2 linked regions of the Ruminococcus albus AD2013 genome follow. The protein of the gene in region 1 binds, or shares a complex with, the protein of each later gene. Links are inferred from orthologs where the notes say so. Each region holds a gene or a part of one and is shown on either strand. Other genes may lie near its edges.

Region 1 (3,247 bases):
AGATATACCGCGGATGTGCTATCGCACGGGCTGACGGCAGCTTTGCAAACGTCAGGGTCGCAGCCTCTCAGGCGGCGGATGAAATGCTGGGAATAACTGGAGTATTTGCTTCATTTGTTATGTACAAGCAGGGTGATTTTGTTAATATCTCGGCCAGAAGTATGGGCAAGTTCAATGTCCAGGTGATAATGGAAGCACTGGGCGGCGGCGGTCATCTAACAATGGCGGCGGCTCAGTTAAAGACCGATATAGAGTCTGCTGACAGGCAGCTTCGTGAGGTCATTGATGATTTCATCAAAAATATGTAAACCAGAAAGGTGTGTTTGAAATGAAAGTAATTTTACTTAAAGACGTTAAAGGTTCGGGCAAGGCAGGAGATACCCTGAACGTTGCTGACGGATATGCAAGAAATTTCCTTATCGCAAAGGGTCTGGCAGTTGAAGCTAACTCCAAGAACCTCAATGATCTGGCAGGCAAGAAGGCTTCGGCACAGCATAAGATAGATGTGGAGACCGCAGATAACAAGGCTATCGCCGATAAGATCGCTGATAAAGAGGTAGTTATCAAGGCTAAGGCAGGTCAGGGCGGCAAGCTTTTCGGCGCTGTAACATCAGGTGTTGTGGCTGAGGCTCTGAAAGACCAGTACGGCGTTGATGTTGACAAGAAGAAGATCGCGCTCAGCACGGATATCAAGGCTTTCGGTGATTTCACTGCGGCTGTCAAGATGTCTCACGGCGTATCATGCAGCATCAAAGTTAAAGTTGTGGAGGAATAAATGGCTGACATAAGCGATTTCAATGCAGTCAGCGGTTCTGATCTGCCCGGGAGGTCGCTGCCGTACAGTCAGGAGGCTGAAGAAGCAGTCATAGGCTGTGTTCTGCTTGACCCTGTGGAATGCCGTGAAAAGGCGATGGAGATGCTCAAACCCGAGCATTTCTACCGACCCAAGCACCAGCAGATATTCTCCATAATGATGAGAATGTTCACCACAGGCAAGGCAGAGGACGTCGTGACTGTCGTTGATGAGGCTGTCAATGCGGGTGTTTTCGAGAATTCCGCAATGGCGATGAAGTACCTCTACGGGCTGATGGACAACGTTCCTTCAACCAAGAATATCGAGAGCTACTGCAACATCATTTTGCAGAAGGCACAGCTGCGTTCTCTGATGAACGTAGCGAATGAGATAATCGCAAGCGTCAGTGATGGTGCGGGGGATCCGAAAGCTTTACTTGACAGTGCTGAACAGAAGATATTCAGCATAAGGCAGGGCAGGGACTTACAGGGTCTGACCAGGATAAGCGATGTAATCGTTGAGAATTTCCATCATCTGACAGAAATTTCAGGTCCCGATGCCGAGAAGTATCAGGGTGCAAGATCCGGATTTTCTCAGCTCGATCACGTTACTACAGGTCTGCAAAAGACCGACCTTATCGTGCTTGCAGCGCGTCCTGCGATGGGTAAGTCGGCATTTGCGCTGAATATCGCGGTAAACTGCTGCAAAGCTACCAAGAGGGACGTTGCCATATTCTCACTCGAAATGGGTAAAGAACAGCTGGTTGGCAGAATGCTGGCTTCAGAGGGTAAGGTAAACAATACTTTGCTGAGAAACGGCGAGATGAAGGACGAGGACTGGACAAAACTTGCCGAAGCTGCCGATGTTCTTTCACAGCTGCCGATCTATCTCGATGATGGTGCGGGCGGCGTTACTGTGCCGCAGATGAAAGCAAAGCTCAGAAGACTGAATAATCTGGGTCTAGTAGTCATAGACTATATACAGCTGATGGAATCGCCAAACAAGCACAGCAGCCGTGTTAACGAAGTATCTGAGATAACGCGACAGATAAAGCTTATGGCTAAGGAACTCAGTGTTCCTGTTATCGCACTTTCGCAGCTTTCACGTAACGCCGAGAAGCGTGACGATAAGCGTCCTCTGCTTTCAGACCTGAGAGAATCGGGTTCTATCGAGCAGGATGCAGATATCATACTGTTTTTGTACCGAGATGCTTACTATTCCGACTCAAAGGAAGACCAGACAGTGGCTGAATGCATAGTGGCAAAAAACAGACATGGTCAGCTTGGTACGATCAAACTCAGCTGGATAGGCGAGTATACATTGTTCAGAGGATTGGAATTCAGAAAAGATGAAAAGTGAGCTTGTTCAGAGAGTCGGTCGGACGATCGAAAAATACCATATGGCTCATAAGGGCGAGCGCTTGCTGGTCGGGCTTTCGGGCGGGGCAGACAGCGCTGCGCTCCTTTTGTGTTTGCATGAACTGGGATATGACATTTGTGCCTGCCACGTTAATCACTGTATACGCGGTGAGGAAGCTGATCGAGATCAGCATTTCTGTGAAGAATTGTGCCGAAGTCTGGGTATTGAGATCACCGTGAAAAGGGTGGACGTTCCTGCCTATTGCAGGGTCAATCCTGTATCCGAAGAGGAAGGCGCCCGAATGTTAAGGTATAAAGCTTTACAAGAGATAACGGCTGATAAGATATGTACAGCTCATAACCTTGACGACTGTCTTGAAACTACGCTGTTCAATCTTGCGAGAGGTTCCGGACTTAAAGGTATAGCTTCGATACCGCCTGTAAGGGATAACATAATCCGACCGCTGATAGAGTGCAGCCGAGCCGATATCGAGGATTATCTTGCAGAAAAAGGGCAGAACTTCGTCACGGATTCGACTAATCTTCTGGATGAGTATTCACGCAATAAGCTACGGCACAAAGTTGTTCCTGTGCTGCGGGAGCTAAATCCATCACTCATGGACACTTTCGCGAAAACCCTTGGATTTCTGCGGGAAGACAGCGCATTCCTGGAAAAACTCGCAGATGAAGCCTATGAAAAAGTCAACTGCGGAGACGGTTATTCCTGCAAGCTGATAAGAGAGCTGGATTATCCCGTAAGGCGCAGAGTTATCATGCGCATACTTTCAAAGTATGATATCGAAGTCGGACAGGATAAGATAGAGATCATCGAAAAGCTTATTAATGAAGGCGGCAAAGCTAATGTCAAGGCGAAATGCTTTGCATACACCAAATCAGGAACTCTGTACATTTTCACTGAAAAAGATGGTGAAAATATACTGCAAGACGAAGTGAAAGTAGTACCTGAAAGCATCATTAACTGGCAGGGCAGGTCTGTAAGTTTTAAATTGGTAAAAAATGACGGGAAATTTGAAAATGTTAATAAAATGTTTACAAATTCTTGTCTGGATTATGATAAAATAAAAGGTGTTATTGT
Region 2 (3,282 bases), 300 kb from region 1 along the record:
AACACAAAACACAGGTGTTCTTGTCTCCTGCGGGAGATCATTACCGTACCCGCCTTACACATACACTTGAAGTCAGCCAGATAGCAGGCACCATAGCCCGCGCACTCAGGCTGAACGAGGATCTGACCGAAGCCATCGCGCTGGGTCACGACCTTGGGCATACACCTTTCGGTCATGCGGGTGAGCGTATGCTGAACGAACTCAGCCCCTACGGATTTCATCATTACGAGCAAAGCCTGCGCGTGGTGGATAAGCTGGAAAAGGAGGGCAGGGGACTTAACCTTACCCATGAGGTCAGGGACGGAATACTTAAACATACCAACGCCGTCGCAAAGACCTATGAAGGCTACGTCGTTCGCTTTGCCGATGTTATAGCCTATATAAACCACGATATCGACGATTCCATCAGGGCGGGGATACTAAGAGAGGATGATATCCCCTCAAAGATAACTTCGGTTCTCGGTCATTCAAAATCCTCGCGTATCACAACACTCGTAAGTTCGCTGATAGAATGTGGACTTAACGGCGAAGCGGGTGACGAGGATTCGCTGAAAATGACACCCGAGGTGGAAACTGCATATAAAGCGCTGCACAAGTTCATGTTCGACAGCGTGTATACAAATCCTGTCTGCAAATCAGAAGAACGCAAGGCGCAGGATATGATAGCATATCTATACAAATATTATACCGACCATCTTGAAAGACTGCCCGCAATGTATATGAATCTTGCATATCATTACGGAATAGATATGGCGGTCTGCGATTATATATCGGGTATGACCGATGTTTTCGCAGTAGAAACTTTCAAGGAGCTTTTCATCCCCGCGGCATGGATGATAAAGTAAAGCAGATATTCAGCCGCATAGGAGAGGGGGACGCATTTTTTGGATCAGGAATTTCTTGAAAAGCTGAAATATGAGAACCCCATCAACGAGGTAATGCGTGAGAACGGCGTTGAGCTGAAAACATCGGGGCGGGGATATATGTGCAAATGCCCCTTTCACGATGACAGCACAGCTTCATGCAGCGTTGTTCCCTCACAGGGGTTTTTCCACTGCTTCGGCTGTGGTGTCAGCGGAGATGTGGTGACCTTTGTAAGAAAGTACAGAAGTCTCAGTTTCATGGACGCTGTCAATTATCTGGCACAGCGTGCGGGAATGACAGTCCCCACATGGCAGGGCAATGACGATAAAAGCTACAAGCGCAGGATGCGCATATACGAAATGAACAAGTGCGCCGCAAGATTTTTCCGTGACCAGCTGAAAACTCAGGACGGTCTCAGGTGCCTGAATTACCTCGTGCATACCCGTAAGCTTTCAGCTGATGTTATAAAAAAGTACGGTATGGGCTTCGCTCCTAAAAGCTTCACTGCACTGAAGTCCTATATGCTGGGCTGTGGTTACAGCGAGGACGAACTTGTCTCCGCATCACTTCTGGGTCGTTCGCAGACATCGGGCAGAACTTACGATTTCTTCATGGACAGAGCGATGTTCCCATTTATCGATGTCAGCGGAAATATAGTCGGATTCGGCGGAAGAACTCTTGGGGAAGATAAACGTAAGTACCTCAACACGGGCGATACCACTTCCGAAGAATTCCGCAGGACTAATGACGAAAAAAAGCTGGACGGCTATTCAAAGGCGAGGTTCGTATTTTCCCTCAATTACGCCAAAGACGTTTCGGTAAAAAGCCGTGAACTTCTTTTGTGCGAGGGCAATCTCGATGTGATATCCCTTTACCAGCACGGATTCACCAATGCGGTGGCATCCTGCGGTACAGCCCTTACCCCCGAACAGGTAAAGGTAATGAAGAATTACGCCGACAGAGTAGTCATATGCTACGATGCCGACGATCCGGGACAGAAGGCAGCACTGCGTGCAGTTGGTATGCTGCGAAGCGGAGGTCTCGGCAGCAGCGTTATCCACATGGAGGGTGCAAAAGACCCAGATGAATATATAAACAAGTTTGGTGAAGACCATTTCAGGTATCTGGTAAATAATGCCGCTGACGGCTTTGATTTTGAACTCGGATACTATTCCCGCGGACTTGATCTTGAAAAGCGGGACGATAAGATACGTTTCCTGAAAATGGCTTATACGTCAATAGCCGGCGAACCCGACAGCACAGCAAGGGATACTATGGAACGTCAGCTGGCTGAACAGTATAACGTTTCTTTCGATGTCGTGAGAGCGGCAGTCGATGATATAATGATGCGCGAGATGGATTCCCAAAGGCGTGCAAAACAGCGCGAAGAAGTCAGACAGACTATCGTTGCCGATGAAGAAGTCGCGGCTAACAAAGCGGTCTACTGCGAGCGTGGACTGATATACTATATCTGCACCAACGCCGATGCTGCACAGGAGATAGGTCAGCGTATCTCCCCCGATGAATTCACCGATGACCTTAACAGGAAGATACTTCTCGATATCTCGGGCAGGATAGCCCTTGGCGATATCATTTCGGTAGATGTGGTCTGTGAATCGCTTTCGGAAGAAGAAGCCGAAAGGCTGAAACGTTCCTTTGCGAAGTATAAGACCCTCAATGTTGACAGAGGTGTGGCGGAACAGTATATTGACTCCATAAAGGAGTATAATAAGAAAAACGCACCAAAGCAGGACGATGGTCTGACTGAAAAGGACTATTTGAAAATGATGGAGGAACTGCGCAGAAAAAAATGCTGACGCGGTATAAAATATATGTCACCTAAATTAAGGAGAGTTGAACATGACTGACAAGAGCAAGATAATGGAAAACCTGATGGAACACGGCAAGCAGACAGGCAAGCTGACCACCAAGGAGATAACCGACGCACTGGAAAAGCTGAACTTCGATGTTGAGCAGATGGATAATTTCTATGACACCTGCAATAGCCTTAACATCGAGATCATCGACGATGTTGTTGTTGATGATACACTGGATTTCGTCAACCCTGATGACGAACTGGATCAGGACGACGTTGATATCGCCCTTTCCACTGATGGTATAGCCATCGACGACCCCGTTAAGATCTATCTCAAGGAGATAGGAAGAGTGCCACTGCTGACCTCCGAGGAGGAGATACAGCTGGCTGAGATGATGTCCGGCGACAACGACAGGGAAGCTGTAAAGGCGAGAAAGCGTCTGGCAGAAGCTAACCTGCGTCTGGTAGTATCCATCGCCAAGAGATACGTGGGCAGAGGTATGTCCTTCCTCGACCTTATCCAGGAAGGCAACATGGGTCTTATCAAGGCAGTTGAAAAGTTCGACTACAAGAAAGGCTTCAAGTTCTCCACATATGCTACA

Evidence for each region.
Region 2: the proteins of dnaB (region 1) and dnaG are in contact, whole or in part, in a crystal structure (PDB 2R6A), measured with the Geobacillus stearothermophilus proteins. The link is inferred for Ruminococcus albus AD2013 from one-to-one orthologs. Residues at the interface, in WP_033016901.1 of Geobacillus stearothermophilus: Ser13, Glu15, Ala16, Gln18, Glu91, Leu92, Asp94, Ala95, Val96, Pro97, Thr98, Ala99, Ala100, Asn101, Tyr104, Tyr105, Ile108; in WP_049624496.1 of Geobacillus stearothermophilus: Lys456, Leu457, Leu458, Pro459, Ala460, Asn463, Ala464, Leu467, Leu535, Leu536, Ile537, Ala538, Gln544, Glu545, Asp548, Tyr549, His552.

Annotation. Positions count from the first base shown.
Region 1 is NZ_JAGS01000001.1:1,231,750-1,234,996, reverse strand. The notes cover bases 46-2,963. They hold dnaB (replicative DNA helicase), read left to right. Parts: upstream 46-775; coding sequence 776-2,152; downstream 2,153-2,963. Other genes in these bases: tilS (tRNA lysidine(34) synthetase TilS), read left to right, coding at 2,142-2,963; rplI (50S ribosomal protein L9), read left to right, coding at 329-775; N773_RS0105550 (DHH family phosphoesterase), read left to right, coding at 46-308. Also shown: more of N773_RS0105550, read left to right, coding at 1-45; more of tilS, read left to right, coding at 2,964-3,247. UniProt on the Escherichia coli protein: The main replicative DNA helicase, it participates in initiation and elongation during chromosome replication. Travels ahead of the DNA replisome, separating dsDNA into templates for DNA synthesis.
Region 2 is NZ_JAGS01000001.1:1,535,593-1,538,874, reverse strand. Bases 330-3,282 are described here. They hold dnaG (DNA primase), read left to right. Parts: upstream 330-884; coding sequence 885-2,681; downstream 2,682-3,282. Other genes in these bases: rpoD (RNA polymerase sigma factor RpoD), read left to right, coding at 2,725-3,282; N773_RS0106805 (deoxyguanosinetriphosphate triphosphohydrolase), read left to right, coding at 330-845. In the rest of the region: more of N773_RS0106805, read left to right, coding at 1-329. UniProt on the Escherichia coli protein: RNA polymerase that catalyzes the synthesis of short RNA molecules used as primers for DNA polymerase during DNA replication.